DNA from 4 places in the Paenibacillus sp. CR_12 genome. Region 2 is predicted to be linked to each of the others. Evidence: predicted binding sites of a transcription regulator. Region 2 holds the regulator's gene; each other region holds the start of a gene.

Region 1 (4,203 bases), 690 kb from region 2:
GATGGCAATCGGACGGATGAATCTTCCTGCGGTTTATGTTTACGGCGGTACGATACAGCCCGGGAAGCTCGATGGCAAGAACGTGGATATCGTCACGGCTTTCGAAGCGGTCGGGCAATATCATGACGGAAAAATGACGGAGGAGCAGTTACATAAGGTGGAATGCAGCGTCTGCCCGGGACCGGGCTCTTGCGGGGGCATGTATACAGCCAATACGATGGCCGCTGCGGCAGAAGCCATGGGGATGAGCCTGCCCGGTTCCTCTTCCACGCCGGCTATTTCACCAGACAAAGCAGCGGAATGCGCTGCGGCTGGAAGGCAGGTCCTCTCCTTGTTGGAGCAAGAAATCTATCCCAGGGACATCATGACCAAAAAAGCGTTTGAGAATGCGATAACCGTCGTCATGGCTTTGGGCGGTTCAACCAACGCGTTCCTGCATTTGCTTGCGATCGCTCATTCGGTTGGCGTAGATTTGACGTTGGACGATTTCGAGCGAATCCGTTTGCGAGTTCCCCACCTTGCAGACCTGAAGCCAAGCGGACGACAAGCCATGCAGGACTTAAACGAAGTCGGCGGCGTACCGGGCGTCATGAAATTATTGCTCGCCGAGGGGCTTCTGCATGGTGATTGTCTAACGGTCACAGGTAAATCATTGGCAGAGAATCTGGCGGAAGCTGCGCCGTTAGAGGGCAGCCAGGAAATCATTCGCCCCATTGATAAGCCGCTGAAGCCGAACGGGCCATTGGTCGTATTAAGAGGCAATCTCGCGCCAGAAGGTGCGGTCGCCAAAATGTCGGGTATGAAGAAGCTGCGTTTTGTCGGACCGGCCAAGGTGTATGACAGCGAGGAGGATGCAACCGAAGCGATCTTGAGAGATGAAATATGCAAGGGCGACGTGTTAGTCATTCGTTATTGCGGTCCTAAGGGCGGCCCGGGTATGCCGGAGATGCTGTCGGTCACGGCACTCATTGTAGGCAAGGGTCTTGGCGGAGAGGTTGCGCTGATTACGGACGGCAGATTCTCGGGCGGCTCGCATGGGTTCGTTGTCGGTCACGTAGCGCCTGAAGCACAGGTAGGCGGGCCGATCGCGCTGCTGAGGAATGGAGACATGATCACGATCGACAGCGAAACGCAAGAAATGACGTTCGACGTATCGGATTCCGAATTGGCTGCAAGGGCACAAGCATGGCAGCAGCCTCCACTCAAAGTTTCCACGGGCGTGTTGTACAAATATGCAAAATTAGTGTCCTCAGCATCGAGAGGCGCGGTTACCGACTCTGCAGAATAATGGAATTTCCAGCCCGAATTAAAGCTTATAGTCAATATCTCGGCGAAGACAGGCATCGGTCAGAAGGCCGAGTAATGTGAACGATGACGAAGAAACTGGGCAGCTTTGAGAACAAAACAGGGATGATTTCATCCCTGTTTGTTATTGTCCTGGCTCCCGTGGTCCTTTCGGTACTATCGTTCACATAGTGTTACATTTCAGTATGACTGCAATCACATATGCGGGGATCGGAGTTTCATATACTTGAGTTGTAAGAGTGAAAAAGTTCACAAACACGTATTTAGTCTAGGGAGGTTTGAATAATGAGTTCATTCACGCTTCAGAGCCAAGTATCCGACATTGTGACATCCATCCCGCAAACCGCGGATTTATTTCGATCCCTCCGCATCGATTTTTGTTGCGGCGGACAGGTGCCTTTGGAAGAGGCAGCCAAGCAGCGTCATTTGGATCCAGCCGTCGTTCTGGAGCAGGTTCGGTCCGTAGAGAGCAAGTTTGCCGATTACCAGGAAAGCCGTCCCGCTTCATTGAAGGAATCCGAACTGATTGATCACATCCAACAAAAACATCATGCCTTCCTCCGTGATGAATTACCGGCATTAACGCCCTATGTAACGAAATTGGCCCGTGTGCATGGAGAGCATCATCCCGAGCTGCTTCGCGTGCAGGTGCTCTTCTCGGAATTGAAAAAGGAGCTGCTAGAGCATACGAAGGACGAGGACGAACGTGTATTTCCGCTCATCTTGAAATTTGTGGCGGACCCTAGCCACCAAGCGGCAGCAGGGCTTAAGCCGCACGTGTCCGAACTGGAGCATGAACATGCTCATGCCGGCAGCTTGCTGCAGGAGCTGCGGGACGTAACATCCGATTTCGAGCTTCCGGCTGATGCCTGCGGTACGTATCGTCTTGTCTTTCAACGGTTAGCCATGCTTGAAAAGGACACGTTTGAGCATATCCATCTGGAAAACAACATATTGTTTGCGCGGCTGCGACAAGCGGTATAACCTTTCGACAACGTCCCTTCCTCACCGAATGAGGAAGGGATTTTTATTGTTCCAGCCTGTCATCCTACTCAACGATTCGCTGCATTCGGACAATATACGCATAAGTAACTCTTCCGATGATGACGTCGAAAGAGTTTTTTCGTGCAAAAATGTTGACTATTTCAAAAAGGCATGCTATATTCTCATCATTCTAAATCGTAAAAATTACGAATAAAGAATATCAAGCCAACTGGCAATCCATTGGAACAGAGGGAGCCCGTGATGAAGCAGAAGATCGATTTTGTGAAATGCAATCCCACGCAGAACATGACGATTCTCATTAACACCAAGCTTCCGCCCGATGAACATAAACGCGTCGCTGCTAAAATCATGTCGTACGACAATGTTTATGCAGAGCAGGTTGGTTTTATCGAACAATCCAAGATAGATCATGCGGATGCGTTTCTGCGGATGGCAGGAGGTGAATTTTGCGGGAATGCTTGCATGGCCTTAGCGGCATACCTGGCAGAGGTTCAAGGGATGAAACGTCATATAACAACTGAATTTCGACTGGAGGTTTCAGGCGCGGAGCGGTTAGTGTCATGCTATGTAACAAAAAACAAGGAGGATTATTGCTGCCGGGTCAACATGCCGCTTCCGGTGACAATTGATCAAACGGTCCTTCAAGACGGGTGCTCCCTTGTTGACGCGGTTGTCGTTCGATACAACGATTTTGTTCATTTCGTGATTGAAGTGGAGCGTTTCGATGCGCAAATGAACAGCAGCATGTTGGCCATGGCCAAGCACATCGGACCCTCTCTCGATACGAGAATGGTCGGGATCCTGTTATACAACTCCCGCATTAGGGAACTGACTCCGCTCATTTATGTACCGGAGCTTAATAGCGCGGTGTGGGAAAGAGGTTGCGGATCCGGAACGGCTTCCGTAGGCGCCTACTTAGCTTGGAAGCATAAGAGGGATGTCGAGGCTTCCATCAAACAGCCCGGCGGAACGATTCATGTAAAGGCACTATTTGATCAAAACCGGGTGACGCATCTGGAAATCGAAGGGGCCGTTGGCATTGCGGTTCAAGGCATCGCATTCATTGATCTGGATGAAGACCATATCGCGGGGGTGGGAATTCGTGAAACTAACCATGTTTGATCAATCCTTGGCTGATTATTTAACAAGGTTTAAGTACTTCGCAGACCGCTTCGATCATATTTCCCGTCACCGAACCGAGCTGGAACGTCTGGTCGATGATTATTCAACGTTTATCACCGACGAGTCCAACTCCAATATATGGGATGGGCTGGAGCGGCAAGGAACTGGAGGTTTAAACGGGCTTGCGGAGGAATTGAGAGCGTATTCGGCACGCTGCGTAGCGACCCTGGAGAAATATCGCGCATTGAAATTGATCAAGGGAGACACGGGGATCACCGATTATTTCAGGAATATCGAAGAATGCATCGAGAAAGAGTTCGGAAGCTTCCAAGTGACTTCGAAGTCGATCGTACTGCTGGTTGGCTCCGGCGCATTTCCGATGACGGCTCTATTGATCGCCAAGCGAACGGGAGCCGAGGTGATCGGCATCGACATTGACGATGAGGCCATTGGGCTCGGGGTCAAGGTTATCGAGGCATTGGGCCCGGAGCTGAAGATCCGGCTGATAAATACACCAGTAGAAAATCTTGATTACATACAAGAGGTCACCCACATCATTTTCAGTTCAACGGTTGCTGAAAAGTACGACATGTTGGAGCGGTTACATCCATTAACGAACGAAGAGGTCGTTGTGGCCATGAGGCACGGAAACGGTTTGAAGTCTTTATTCAATTACCCCATGAAAGAAACGGATGACGACAAATGGAAACTAGTTGATACGGTATTGCGCCAAAACGATATATTCGACATCGCGTTGTACAAAAAAGGCAC
Region 2 (4,203 bases):
TATTTTTCGGTGGTCCATACCTTGACCCGCATGTACAAAGACAGCCGAAGCGGGCAGCTCCCGGCTCTGCGCCAGCTGCTGCAAGCTTCGCCGCACGAGAAGGCAGTCGAATGGTCTTCCGTCATCGACCGTTTGTATCCGGACCTCATTACCGCAAAAGAGAACTGGGATCGGCTCAGCGATCAATTGTTCGGACTGCTTCCGGAACGCGGAGACGCTTCTCCGGGAGATGCCGGCCAATTCTCGCTCCGCCTGTCCCCGCTTAAGAAGCCGAAGGATTGGGATTCGATGGCCGAACTGGAGCATCAAATTCATCTGACGCTGGGCGATGTCGTGCGCAAGGGCGATAAGCTGATCGCCGAAATGAAGGAAGATTTGGATGACTACAGCGCGGACAGCCTGTTAACCGACCTATCGGGCCTATTTAAGGACCTGGCCGCGCATCGCGAAGACCTGCGCTCCTTCATGGCCCTGAACGATGAGGGCACGGTATACTGGATGGAGGCGAACGGCAATTTCCGCAGCAAATCGCTGCAGTTGTATGCCGTGCCCGTCGACGTGAGCGCTCATCTGAAGGAATTGTTTTTTGACAAGAAACAAAGCGTGATTCTGACATCGGCAACCTTGTCGGTGGACAAATCGTTTCAGTTCATGATCGAAAACCTGGGTCTTCAGGAAGCGGCTGAAGCGGGGAACCTGAACACGGTTCAGCTCCCGTCCCCGTTTAATTACAGGGAACAAGCCCTTCTTGTCGTGCCGCGCGATTTTCCGAGCGTGAAGGGATCGGTCGGGGATGCACTCTTTGTGAATATGCTCGTGAAGTCTTTGGCCGATACGGCCGTCGCTACGCATGGCCGCATGCTCGTCCTGTTCACTTCGTACCGGATGCTGCGCCAGGTGCACGAGCCGCTGAAAGAAGCGCTTGCATCAAGCGACATCACGGTATTGGGACAAGGTATGGACGGAACCAGCCGTACCAAGTTAATCCGAAGATTTCAGGACAGCAGCGCTTCCGTGCTGCTGGGCACCAGCTCCTTCTGGGAAGGGGTAGACATCCCGGGCGAGGCGCTGACTTGTCTTGCCATCGTCCGGCTGCCGTTCCAGCCGCCGAATCACCCCTTGGTCGAGGCCAAGAGCGAACTGCTGCAGCAGCAGAAGAAGAATCCCTTCATGAAGCTTTCGGTTCCGCAAGCGGTCATTCGTTTCAAACAGGGGTTTGGGCGTCTGGTGCGAACAGCACAAGATAAAGGGATCGTGATCGTGTACGATACCCGGGTCATTGAATCCTATTACGGGAAGTATTTCTTATATTCCTTGCCGGGGCCGAAGATGGAGCATATGCCGACAGAGGGGATCGTTCCCCGAATTTCGGAATGGCTGCAGGAAGAGGCAAGCGCGGGAAACCAAGCGGAATAAAGTGAAACCAAGCACGATCAACAAAAAAGATGTAGTTATTAACCTATTATTAGGGGGAGCATGCATGAAATCGGAAAAAATTTCGGAAGCCGTGGTCCGCAGATTACCTGTATACTTGCGCTATTTGAATGAGCTTCAGAAGAGGGAGGTTTCCACGGTTTCCTCCCAGGAGCTGGGACAGAAGCTGGACCTCAATCCTGCTCAAATTCGTAAGGACCTGGCGTATTTCGGTGATTTTGGACGGAAAGGGATCGGATATGATGTTTCTTATCTGATCGAGAAGATTCGCCAGATTCTGAAGCTGGACCAGAAGATCAATGTCGCACTGGTCGGGGCCGGTAATCTTGGACATGCATTATCGAATTACAATGCATTCCTTAAGGATAATATGAAGATTGTGGCGATTTTCGATTCGTATTCTCCCAAAGTTGGTATGAAAATTAACAATTTGGTCGTACAGCCGATGGAAGAGCTGGAGAAGACGGTTCATGAGCACAGCATTCGAATCGGGATTATTACCGTTCCGGATTTCGAAGCGCAGAACGTCGCGAATCAGCTTATCGCCTCAGGGATCGAGGCGATTCTGAACTTTGCGCCAACCATCCTGAAAGCCCCAGCCCATATCCGGATTCATACGGCTGATTTTACAACGGATTTGCAAAGTTTGGCCTATTATTTGGATAACGGCAAGGAGGATGCAGCACATGACAACAACGAAGTGGATGGTTAAGAACGGAACGTTTGCAGTACTGGAGGAAAGCCAATCCGTGCTTCGCGGATACATGGTGGTTGAGAACGACCGGATCACGTACCTGGGCGAAGAGGAGCCCGTCGTGGAAGAGGGGACAGAGATTATCGACGGAACCCATCTGTTCTTCCTGCCCGGATTGGTGAACACGCATGGACATGCCGCCATGTCGCTTCTTCGCGGCTATGGGGACGATCTGGCGCTGCAAGTATGGCTTCAGGAAAAAATGTGGCCGATGGAAGCCAAATTCACGTCAGACGACGTATATTGGGGCACATCGCTCTCCGTGCTGGAGATGATCAAGGGCGGAACCACGACGTTTGTGGATATGTATGACCATATGGATCAGGTCGCGAAGGTTGTCCAGGACTCGGGAATGCGCGGCGTCCTGACGCGCGGCGTAATCGGTTTATGCCCGCCCGAGGTACAGCAGCAGAAGCTGGATGAGGCGGTGGCATTCGCGAAGGATTGGCATGGCAAGGCTGACGGCAGAATTACGACGATGATCTCGCCGCACGCGCCTTATACCTGCCCGCCGGATTTCATCGAAAAATTCGTTCAAGCATCCCATGACTTGAACCTGCCTTTGCATACCCATATGTCCGAAACGGAAACTGAAGTGGCTCAGAATGTTAAGGACTACGGGCTTCGCCCCGTTGCCCATTTGGAGAAGCTGGGCATGTTCTCCCGTCCTACGCTCCTTGCGCATGCCGTTCATCTGACCGATGAAGAAATCGAAGTCTTGGCCAAGCACCAAGTAGCCGTATCGCATAATCCCGGAAGCAATTTGAAGCTTGCCAGCGGAGTCGCCCGCGTACCTGCGCTGCTGAAAGCCGGCGTAACGGTGTCGCTCGGTACCGACGGACCTGCTAGCAACAATAACCTGGATATGTTCGAAGAGATGCGGCTGGCTGCCCTGATCCATAAAGGAGTAAGCGGGGATCCGACGGCCATTCCGGCCTCCGAAGCGCTCCGAATGGGCACGGTATACGGAGCCAAGTCCGCTTTCCTTGAGGATATCGGTATGCTCGCGGTTGGGATGAAAGCCGATATGATCGCATTGAATACGGATCAGGCGCATTTCCTTCCACGGACCGACTATATTTCTCACGCGATCTACTCTGCCAGCGCGAAGGATGTAGAGCATGTATGGGTTGACGGCAAGCAGTTGGTGAAGAATGGCGCGAGCCTTACTCTCGACGAGGAACGCATCCGCCGGGAAGCGCAGCGTGCATTTGAGCGTCTTACAACCCTCTAGGGAATAATCAAGGGGAGCGAGGAAGACGGATTTGAAGAAAAAAACGAAGTGGATATTGCTGAGCGTGTCCGGCGTCCTGCTATTATTGCTTGGCCTACAGCTCTATTATTCCTATGTTATGAAAGATACGTGGAATGAAGAAAGAATGGCGATCCTTGCAGCGAAACAGCATGGCCAATTGGTCTCGTCCGACAAGACCTATAAATCGGTATGGGGCGAGGACAATAACTATTGGGTGGTCAGCGGGAAAGATAAAGACAATCAAGACCGCATGGTCTGGGTGAAGTTTACGGACGATAACGTTCCTGTTGAAGGGACAGATGCCGTTCAGTCGGTGTTATTGAATACGGGCATGTCAGAGGCCGTGATGCGGGACCAGATCCGTAAAGAAATGCCGGGTGCGGTCATCAAGCGATTGCTGCCGGGAATGTATGAAGGCGAGTATGCCTGGCAGCTGCAATATGAAAACAACGGTCAGCGCGGTTACCGATTCTATCGTTTTCAAGACGGAAACGCCATCGGAAATGATATTATTCTTCCTAATCAATAAGAAAACAAATGAAAAGGCGTCCCCTCATAGGGATGCCTCTTTGGCACATAAATATGTAAGCGCATACAGAAATAAATTGGTAAAACTGTTCTAAATATTTTCACAGACAAGCATGAAAAAGTATATAAGATGTGATATACTCGTACTTGTACGAATTGAGCAGATCAATTACATGCCTCACCATATATCGTTGATATATGTATTATTGTGCTGCAATTGCTATACAAAATT
Region 3 (4,203 bases), on a different contig from region 2:
GGGCTTGGCGAAGTGATGAACTTCCCGGGCGTCGTATACGGCGATCCGACCATGAGCGGAGAGATCGAAGCCACGCTGCGTGCGGGCAAGACGGTGACGGGGCATTTTCCGGCCGAGGACGACCGGATGCTACAAGCCTATCTGGCAACCGGCGTCAGCTCCGATCATGAGACGGTAACGAGAGAGCAGGCTTTGGAAAAGGTTCGCCTCGGTATGCATCTGATGATCCGCGAAGGTTCGGCTTGGCAGGATGTGAAGGAAGTGATTAAGGTGGTAACGGAGGACAAGGTACGTACCGACAATATCTCCTTGGTCACGGATGATGTGTATCCGCAGACGCTGCTGCGGCTCGGCCATATGAACCATGTGGTCCGCCGCGCCATGGAGGAGGGCGTGGACCCGGTTACTGCGATCCAGATGGGCACGATCAACGTGGCTCGATATTTCGGCATGGATATGGAGCTCGGCAGCATTTCACCGGGCAAAACGGCTGATATTTTGCTCATTGACGATCTGAAGAGCATGGTGCCTTCGGTGGTGATCACGGACGGCGAAGTGGTCGCGGAGAACGGCCGTCTCGTGAAGGCGTTCCCGGCGTATTCGTATCCGGAAAAGGCCTTTCAATCGGTTCGGCTGCAGCGTTCGCTTACCGCCGACGACTTTTTGCTGCGCAGCAAGTTCGATGCGGCGCGTACGGAAGTGAACGTGGTGCGCGTCATCGAGAACAGTGCCCGTACCGCCAAAATGACCGCGGTGCTCGCCGTGGAGCAGGGCGTCATCCAGCCGGACCTGGGCCAAGACGTGGTTCAGCTGGCATGCATCGAGCGCCACGGCGCAACCGGGCAGATCTCGCTCGGCTTTGCGAGCGGCTTCGGACTACAGTCCGGCGCGGTTGCTTCCACGGTGGCGCACGATAGCCACAACCTGCTCGTGATGGGCACGAACGCCGAGGATATGGCGCTTGCGGCGAACGAGCTGGCAGCATGCGGAGGCGGCATGATCGTGGTGCAGAACGGCCAGGTGCTGGCGAAGGTGGCGATGCCGATTGCGGGCTTGCTGGCGGACCGTCCGGTCGAGGTTGTAGCCGAGGAAGTCGCTGCCCTGGAGGAAGCGTGGAAACAGCTCGGCTGCTCCATCCATGCGCCGTTCATGACGTTCTCGCTCATTGCGCTTCCGGTCATTCCGGAGATCCGCATTACCAATCGCGGGATCGCGGACGTGACGGAATTCAAGCTCATCGAGACGGAGATCGGTCCGGTACAATAAGGTGGCACATACATTAAAGCAGGTTGGCCTACATGGCTAACCTGCTTTTTTGGTGCGTAAATACTGGGCTTAGCCTGTGAGTGGATGCCGCAAGCCACGCTCCCATGGATAATCCTCACATAATCCATTGCCTACTTAGTGATTTTCGTCACAAATTGATAACTTTTTCACCTATTTCGGCCATTATATTGTGATGTCTATCACAATCCTTTAGGACGCGGTCTGCGACAATACAAAAAGAATCAAATTTGAAGTGATCACGTGAGCTAAAGGAAGGGGTATCTTTTATGGATCCGGTTATGCTGGCGCGAATCCAATTCGCATCGACAACCATTTTTCACTTTATTTTCGTACCGTTATCCATCGGATTGGCGTTTCTGATCGCCATCATGGAGACGATGTATGTTGTCAAGGGCCAGGAAGTCTACAAGAAAATGGCCAAGTTCTGGGGAAAGCTGTTCCTGATCAACTTTGCGGTCGGGGTTGTGACAGGGATTCTGCAGGAATTCCAGTTCGGGATGAACTGGTCGGATTACTCGCGCTTTGTCGGGGACGTATTCGGCGCACCGCTTGCGATCGAAGCCCTGCTGGCGTTTTTCCTAGAGTCGACGTTTATCGGGCTGTGGATATTCGGGTGGGACCGGTTATCCAAGAAGGTCCATCTGCTCAGCATCTGGCTGGTGTCCTTCGGCACCCTGATGTCCGCCTTCTGGATCCTGGCAGCGAACTCTTTCATGCAGCGTCCGGTCGGTTTTGAGATCAACAATGGACGGGCGGAGATGAATGATTTCTTCGCGCTGATCACGAACGGTCAGCTGCTGGTGGAATTCCCGCACACGATCTTCGGTGCGCTGGCAACCGGGGCTTTCCTGGTAGCGGGGGTAAGCGCGTATAAGCTGCTGAAGAAGCAGGATTTGGATTTCTTCAAAAAATCATTCCACATCGCCATCGTGGTGGGTCTCATCACCTCCATTCTGGTTGCGGTATTCGGCCACCAGCAAGCGCAGTATCTGGTGGATACGCAGCCGATGAAGATGGCCGCCGCCGAGAGCTTGTGGGAAACGAGCGACGATCCCGCGTCTTGGACGGTCATAGCCGCCATCGATCCGGATAAGCAGGAGAATACGATGGAGTTCAAAATCCCGTATTTGCTCAGCTTTTTGTCCTACAGCAAATTTTCCGGCGAAGTCATCGGAATGAAGGAGCTGCAAGCCCAATACGAGCAGGAATACGGTCCTGGAGACTATATTCCGCCGGTCCGCACCACCTTCTGGAGCTTCCGGATTATGGTGGCTGCCGGCAGCGTCATGATTCTGCTGGGATTGTACGGCGCGTGGCTGATGCTGCGCAAAAAAGTCGAGAAGGCCGGCAAATGGTTCCTCAGACTGATGCTGTTCGGCATTTCCCTGCCGTTTATCGCCAACACATCGGGATGGATCATGACGGAGATCGGACGCCAGCCTTGGACGGTATTCGGGCTGATCACCACGGAGAACAGCGTTTCGCCGAACGTAAGCGCAGGCTCGATCCTGTTCTCGCTCATCATGTTTACCGCCATTTATGCAGTGCTGGCAGCCGTGATGGCCTATCTGTTCATCAAAGTCATTAAGAAAGGACCGTATGCGGCGGAGGAAGACGATCACCACGCAAGCGATCCGTTTAATAAGGAGGACTACAATGCTGTCTCTTAACGAACTGTGGTTTGTGCTCGTCGCCGTATTGTTTATCGGGTTCTTCTTCCTGGAGGGCTTCGATTTCGGAGTCGGGATGTCCACGCAGCTGCTGGCCAAAAACGATACCCAGCGCCGGGTGCTGATCAACTCGATCGGCCCGTTCTGGGACGCCAACGAGGTTTGGCTGCTGACGGCGGGCGGCGCGATGTTCGCGGCCTTCCCGAACTGGTATGCCACGCTGTTCAGCGGGTTCTACATTCCGCTTGTCTTTCTTCTGCTGGCCTTGATCGGGCGCGGCGTGGCATTTGAATTCCGCGGCAAGGTGGGCGATGTCCGCTGGAAAAGGGTGTGGGACGGAGCGATCTTCACCGGAAGCGTGCTTCCGCCATTCCTGCTCGGCGTTGTTTTTGCCTGCCTGATCCAGGGGCTCCCGATTAACGAAGAGATGCAGCTGCATGCCGGATTCTTCGATGTCGTGAATCTCTATACCGTGGTCGGCGGGTTGACGATGGTAATGCTCTGCCTGCTGCATGGCTTGATGTTCACGACGCTGCGCACGCTGGGGGATCTCCAAGAGCGGGCGCGCCGCATGGCCCGGCGGCTTCTGATTCCTGTTGCGGCCCTGTTCGTGGCATTCGGGGTGATGACGTATTTCATGACCGATATCTTCGAGAAGCGCGGCGTGGCGTTAACCGTCCTGCTGGTGCTGGCCCTGCTTGCATTCCTGCTGGGCGGATATTTCATGAACGTCAAGCGGGACGGCTGGGCTTTCGGGATGACCGGCGCGGTCATCGCACTCTTGGTAACGTCCGTGTTCGTGGGCTTGTTCCCGCGCGTGATGGTCAGCTCCATCAACGCTGCATTTGACCTGACCATTTATAATGCGGCCTCCGGACCGTATTCCCTCAAGATTATGACGATTGTGGCCGTATCGCTGCTGCCTTTTGTTTTGGGCTATCAAATTTGGAGTTACTTCGTTTTCCACAAACGGGTACATGAGAAGGAGCATCTGGAGTACTGATGGGAAAAGATCTGCTGGGATACAAAGGCGCCAAGACGGTGTTCTTCCTTGTCGCCGTATGTACCCTGGCACAGAGCATGGCCATCCTTCTGCAAGCCAAATGGCTGGCGGAAGCCGTATCCGCCCTGTTTGCGGGATCAACGCTGCAGGAGCAGGGGGAGACCATTGCCTTGTTCCTGCTTGCCTTTCTGGCACGCCACGGGATCTCGGTCGTGCAGCAAGGAATCGCGCAGCGCTTTGCCG
Region 4 (4,203 bases), on a different contig from region 2:
GGATAAGCTTCGGACCCGGTTTCATTTCGATTTCGTGTCCATGGCATTGGTGCAGCCGGCTGAAGACCGATTTGTATTGACCTGGCAGTATGCCTCGGGAAACATCAACGAGAGGTACAAGCGCATCGTGCTGCATTCCGGCAAGGGCATCGCCGGCATGGTGTTTAAGACCGGGAAACCGATGCTGATCCCGAATGTGAATGCGGATATTGAATCAAGGGACTTGTATAATTATCCGATTATCGTTGCAGAGCAACTGAAGAGCCTCGGTGCCATACCGCTGTGGGAAGGCACGCGCGTCATGGGGGTTTTGCTTGTGGGATATCGTAAGGAGAACATGCTGGATCACAAGGCCTTTGCGTCTTTTCAGGAAGGTATAGGAAAGGAATTTGGCGCTTTTTATGCCAAGGAGGTATCACGGCCGTGATTCAAATGACGGATGAGCATCTGAGCGAATTGCTGAGAAACATGTATCAGAACAGCATGGAGGCCATTTTTTTTATGGACGAGGACGGCAGCGTGGTCGCGATGAATCCGGCTGCGGAGAATATCCTTGACATTGAAGTGATCGAGAGGATGCACTCTGGACAGGACGGGTCCTTCTGCCAGACCTGCGAAGGGTACACCGACGAACAGGATCTCATCTCCTGCTCCAAATGCTATCTGGATTATCCGGATGGAGAATTCTCGTCGTTCCAAGTCTATCTGAAGACGCGGTCCGAAGGAATTGTTCCTTATGCGGCCAGTTACCATACCATCGATGAAGCCCGCGGCATCCGGGTGATGATGCTCCTCGATCTGACGAAGCAGCAGAAAACGCAGGAAATGCTGCAGCGGACGAATATGCTGAAATACGTCATCAAGGCACAGGAGGACGAGCGCAAGCGGATCTCGCGCGAGCTGCACGATAGCGTGGCTCAGGAGCTCTTAAGCTCGCTGGTCGACCTGCGCGTCGTTAAATATATGAATGTGGGCGAGGATGTGCTCAAGAAGCTGCACCAGACCGAGGCGTCTTTAACGAGGCTGCTGGATGATATCCGGCATTTGTCGGTCGAGCTCCGGCCCGCTTCCCTCGATGATTTGGGGCTGGAGGCTGCCTTCCGCTCCCATTTCAAATGGATCGGGAAGAATTACGGCATGCTGGTTGAATTCTCTGCCGAATTGGCGGCGGCCCGCTATGGCAGCGAGATTGAAACGGTGGTGTACCGGGTTTGCCAGGAAGCGGTGTTAAATGCCTTGAAATATTCGGGAACGGACGAGGTTCATGTCCGATTATGCGAGGAGAACGGCTGCCTTCAGTTAACCGTCCGGGACGATGGCGCCGGATTTAACATGATCATTGACGAAGCCAAGGGAACCGGACTCGGGCTGTACGGAATGCGCGAACGCGCTGAGCTCGTCGGTGGCCAGTTTACTTTGGTTTCCGCTCCCGGCGGGACGACGGTTCAGCTGAAGATCCCGCTTACGAGCAGCGGCAAGGCGGAGGTGAGGGGAACATGAAAATTGTGATCGCGGATGATCATGCCGTGGTCCGCAGCGGATTTTCCATGATTCTGAATTACCAAGAGGATATGGAGGTCGTCGCGACGGCGGCAGACGGCATCGAGGCATACGCCATGGTGGCCAAGCACCGGCCGCATGTGCTGTTGATGGATTTAAGCATGCCTCCCGGCGAGAGCGGATTGATTGCCACAGGCAAGATCAGCAGCGAATTTCCGGAAACGAAAATTTTGATCCTGACCATGTATGACGATGACGATTACCTGTTCCATGTTTTGAAGAACGGAGCTTCGGGTTACGTGCTCAAAAATGCGCCGGATGATGAATTGATTTCGGCCATCCGCATGGTCCATAAGGGAGGAACCTACATCCACCCCCAGATGGCCACGTCCCTGGTCCGGGAATTTATCAAGAAAGACAGCGAGAGCGCGGAGCAGGATCCGTTCAACAGTCTGTCCCAACGGGAGATTGAAATCCTGCCGCTGATCGCGAAGGGCTATGGCAACAAGGAAATCGCGGAAAAACTATTTGTATCGGTCAAAACGGTGGAAGCGCACAAGGCCAAAATCATGGAAAAGCTGAAATTGAAGAGCCGCCCGGAGTTAGTGGAATATGCGCTGAAGAAAAAACTGCTGGATTTTTAATTATGGCGCATAAGCAGGGTGATTGCGGTAAGGAATAGGGAAGTTCCCCGGAGAGATTCAGGGAACTTCCCTATTCGCATTGTGAATAGGTGCACGTACAATAGGAGCTGGGGATCAATATGCCATTCATTACGCTTTGGAAAAGGTGATGGGAATGATCAAAAAGCTGCAGCTTCCGCTGCAAACAATGAATCTGGTGCTTGGTTTTATGGTATGGGTCATCATCTCCGCGCTCCTGCCGTTCATAAGAGAAGATATCGCCATTCCGGCAGACCGGATCGCCATTCTGACGGCCATTCCGGTGGTCCTGGGCTCGGTTCTGCGGATACCGCTCGGCTATTACGCCAACGTGGTCGGAGCACGAATTGTTTTTATATCCAGCTTCATCCTGCTGCTGTTTCCGGTCTATTTTATCAGCGTGGCTTCATCCTTTACGCATCTGGTCATCGGCGGCTTGTTCCTTGGGATCGGTGGGGCCGTGTTCTCGGTGGGCGTGACCTCATTGCCGAAATACTATGCAAAAGAGAAGCTGGGACTGGTCAATGGGATCTACGGCATGGGCAACATCGGTACAGCCATTACGACATTTGCCGCACCGGTCATCGCAACGGGGATCGGATGGTCAAAAACCGTCCAGCTGTATTTGATCCTGCTGCTGATATTTGCATTATTCAATGTTTTTTTAGGCGACCGCAAAGAAATCAAGGTGAAAACACCGGTCATGGAACAGATCAAGGGTGTATATAAGAATGAAAAACTGTGGTTTTTCTCGCTTTTTTATTTCATTACCTTCGGTTCGTTCGTAGCCTTTACGGTGTACTTGCCGAACTTCCTGGTTTCTCATTTTGAGCTGGCCAAGGTGGATGCCGGGATGCGGACGGCCGGGTTCATCATGATCGCGACTTTTTTGCGTCCCGTCGGCGGCTGGCTTGCAGATCGATTTAAACCGCTGTTCTTATTAATGGGCGTATTCCTGGGGCTGACGGCTGCGGCTATCCTGTTGGCATTCTCCCCGTCCATCGGCTTGTATACGGCCGGCTGCTTAACCATAGCCGTTGGTGCGGGTCTCGGCAACGGGGTCATTTTCAAACTCGTGCCCCTTTATTTCAACAAGCAGGCGGGCATCGTGAATGGCATCGTGTCCATGATGGGCGGTCTTGGCGGTTTCTTTCCGCCGCTGCTGCTTTCCTTTATCCATTCGGTTACGGGGCAGTATTCCATCGGCTTCATGGCTTTGTCGCAGGTTGCGCTTGCGAGCTTCGTCGTTGTGGTATGGATGTACTACCAGGACAAACTTGCCGTGCAATCCGAGGTGTTTAACTCCACCGGCCAAGGGATTCTGGTAACGGATCCAAGCGGAAGGATCAGTGCCGTCAATCCGGCATTCACGAAGCTAACGGGATACTCGGAGGAGGAAGTGCTCGGCAAAAATCCGAGCGTGCTGAAGTCCGGAAGGCAATCGCCGGCGTTTTATCGCGCAATGTGGTCTGAAATCATGGAACGCGGAAGCTGGCAGGGGGAGATTTGGAACCGCAGGAAAAACGGGGAGGAATATTTGGAGCTGTTGACCATTAATGCCGTAAGGGACGAATCCGGCGACATCATTCATTATGTAGGTACCTTTAGCGATATTACATACCATTCGTCCGGCAATGCTTCGAGCGGCTGACAAGAGATGAATCGTTGTCGGTGCGAGCTGATGGATGGAGAGGGAGAGAGGCATGAAAAAGACGAGGATTGTGATTCCGCGGGAGCATGGAGGCTGGGCCATGGTCTCTGTACCTTATTTCATCGGAATGGTGGCTGCCAAGCCGGCCCTTCTGCACCTTCCGCTGTTTTTGGCGTGGTTGTTTCTATATATGGCGTCCTATCCGTTTCTGCAATCCTTAAAGACCCCGGCCAAACGCAAAACCTGGATATCCTGGGGGACCGTTTATGCTCTTGTTGCCGCCGTGTTTCTGGTTCCGGTACTTGTTCTCAAGCCGTCGATGCTCTGGTTTGCGCCGGTCCTCCTCGTGCTGATCATGGTTAATGTCTGGCATGTCCTCCGCAAAGCGGA

Evidence for each region. The regulator Rex, encoded in region 2, represses fermentation and respiration genes when NADH is low (regulators of the CRP and FNR family bind a similar motif). The targets are predictions, from matches to a motif close to TTGTGAAATATTTCACAA.
Region 1: the regulator Rex is predicted to act here: its motif matches at 1,543-1,560, upstream of ric (iron-sulfur cluster repair di-iron protein).
Region 3: the regulator Rex is predicted to act here: its motif matches at 1,455-1,472, upstream of RB297_RS22880 (cytochrome ubiquinol oxidase subunit I).
Region 4: the regulator Rex is predicted to act here: its motif matches at 2,224-2,241, upstream of RB297_RS16615 (nitrate/nitrite transporter).

Annotation. Positions count from the first base shown of each region.
Region 1 covers NZ_JAVFHO010000001.1:734,842-739,044, forward strand. Annotated here, with positions in the region: gene ilvD (dihydroxy-acid dehydratase) at 1-1,288, shown strand, start outside; gene ric (iron-sulfur cluster repair di-iron protein) at 1,591-2,289, shown strand; gene RB297_RS03275 (histidine racemase CntK family protein) at 2,551-3,432, shown strand; gene RB297_RS03280 (class I SAM-dependent methyltransferase) at 3,413-4,203, shown strand, end outside.
Region 2 covers NZ_JAVFHO010000001.1:41,492-45,694, forward strand. Annotated here, with positions in the region: gene dinG (ATP-dependent DNA helicase DinG) at 1-1,416, shown strand, start outside; gene RB297_RS00240 (redox-sensing transcriptional repressor Rex) at 1,481-2,146, shown strand; gene RB297_RS00245 (amidohydrolase) at 2,121-3,422, shown strand; gene RB297_RS00250 (cell wall elongation regulator TseB-like domain-containing protein) at 3,454-3,972, shown strand.
Region 3 covers NZ_JAVFHO010000006.1:280,482-284,684, reverse strand. Annotated here, with positions in the region: gene ade (adenine deaminase) at 1-1,266, shown strand, start outside; gene RB297_RS22880 (cytochrome ubiquinol oxidase subunit I) at 1,554-2,957, shown strand; gene cydB (cytochrome d ubiquinol oxidase subunit II) at 2,944-3,960, shown strand; gene cydD (thiol reductant ABC exporter subunit CydD) at 3,960-4,203, shown strand, end outside.
Region 4 covers NZ_JAVFHO010000004.1:209,167-213,369, reverse strand. Annotated here, with positions in the region: gene RB297_RS16630 (GAF domain-containing protein) at 1-427, shown strand, start outside; gene RB297_RS16625 (sensor histidine kinase) at 424-1,500, shown strand; gene RB297_RS16620 (response regulator transcription factor) at 1,497-2,144, shown strand; gene RB297_RS16615 (nitrate/nitrite transporter) at 2,299-3,813, shown strand; gene RB297_RS16610 (YwiC-like family protein) at 3,866-4,203, shown strand, end outside.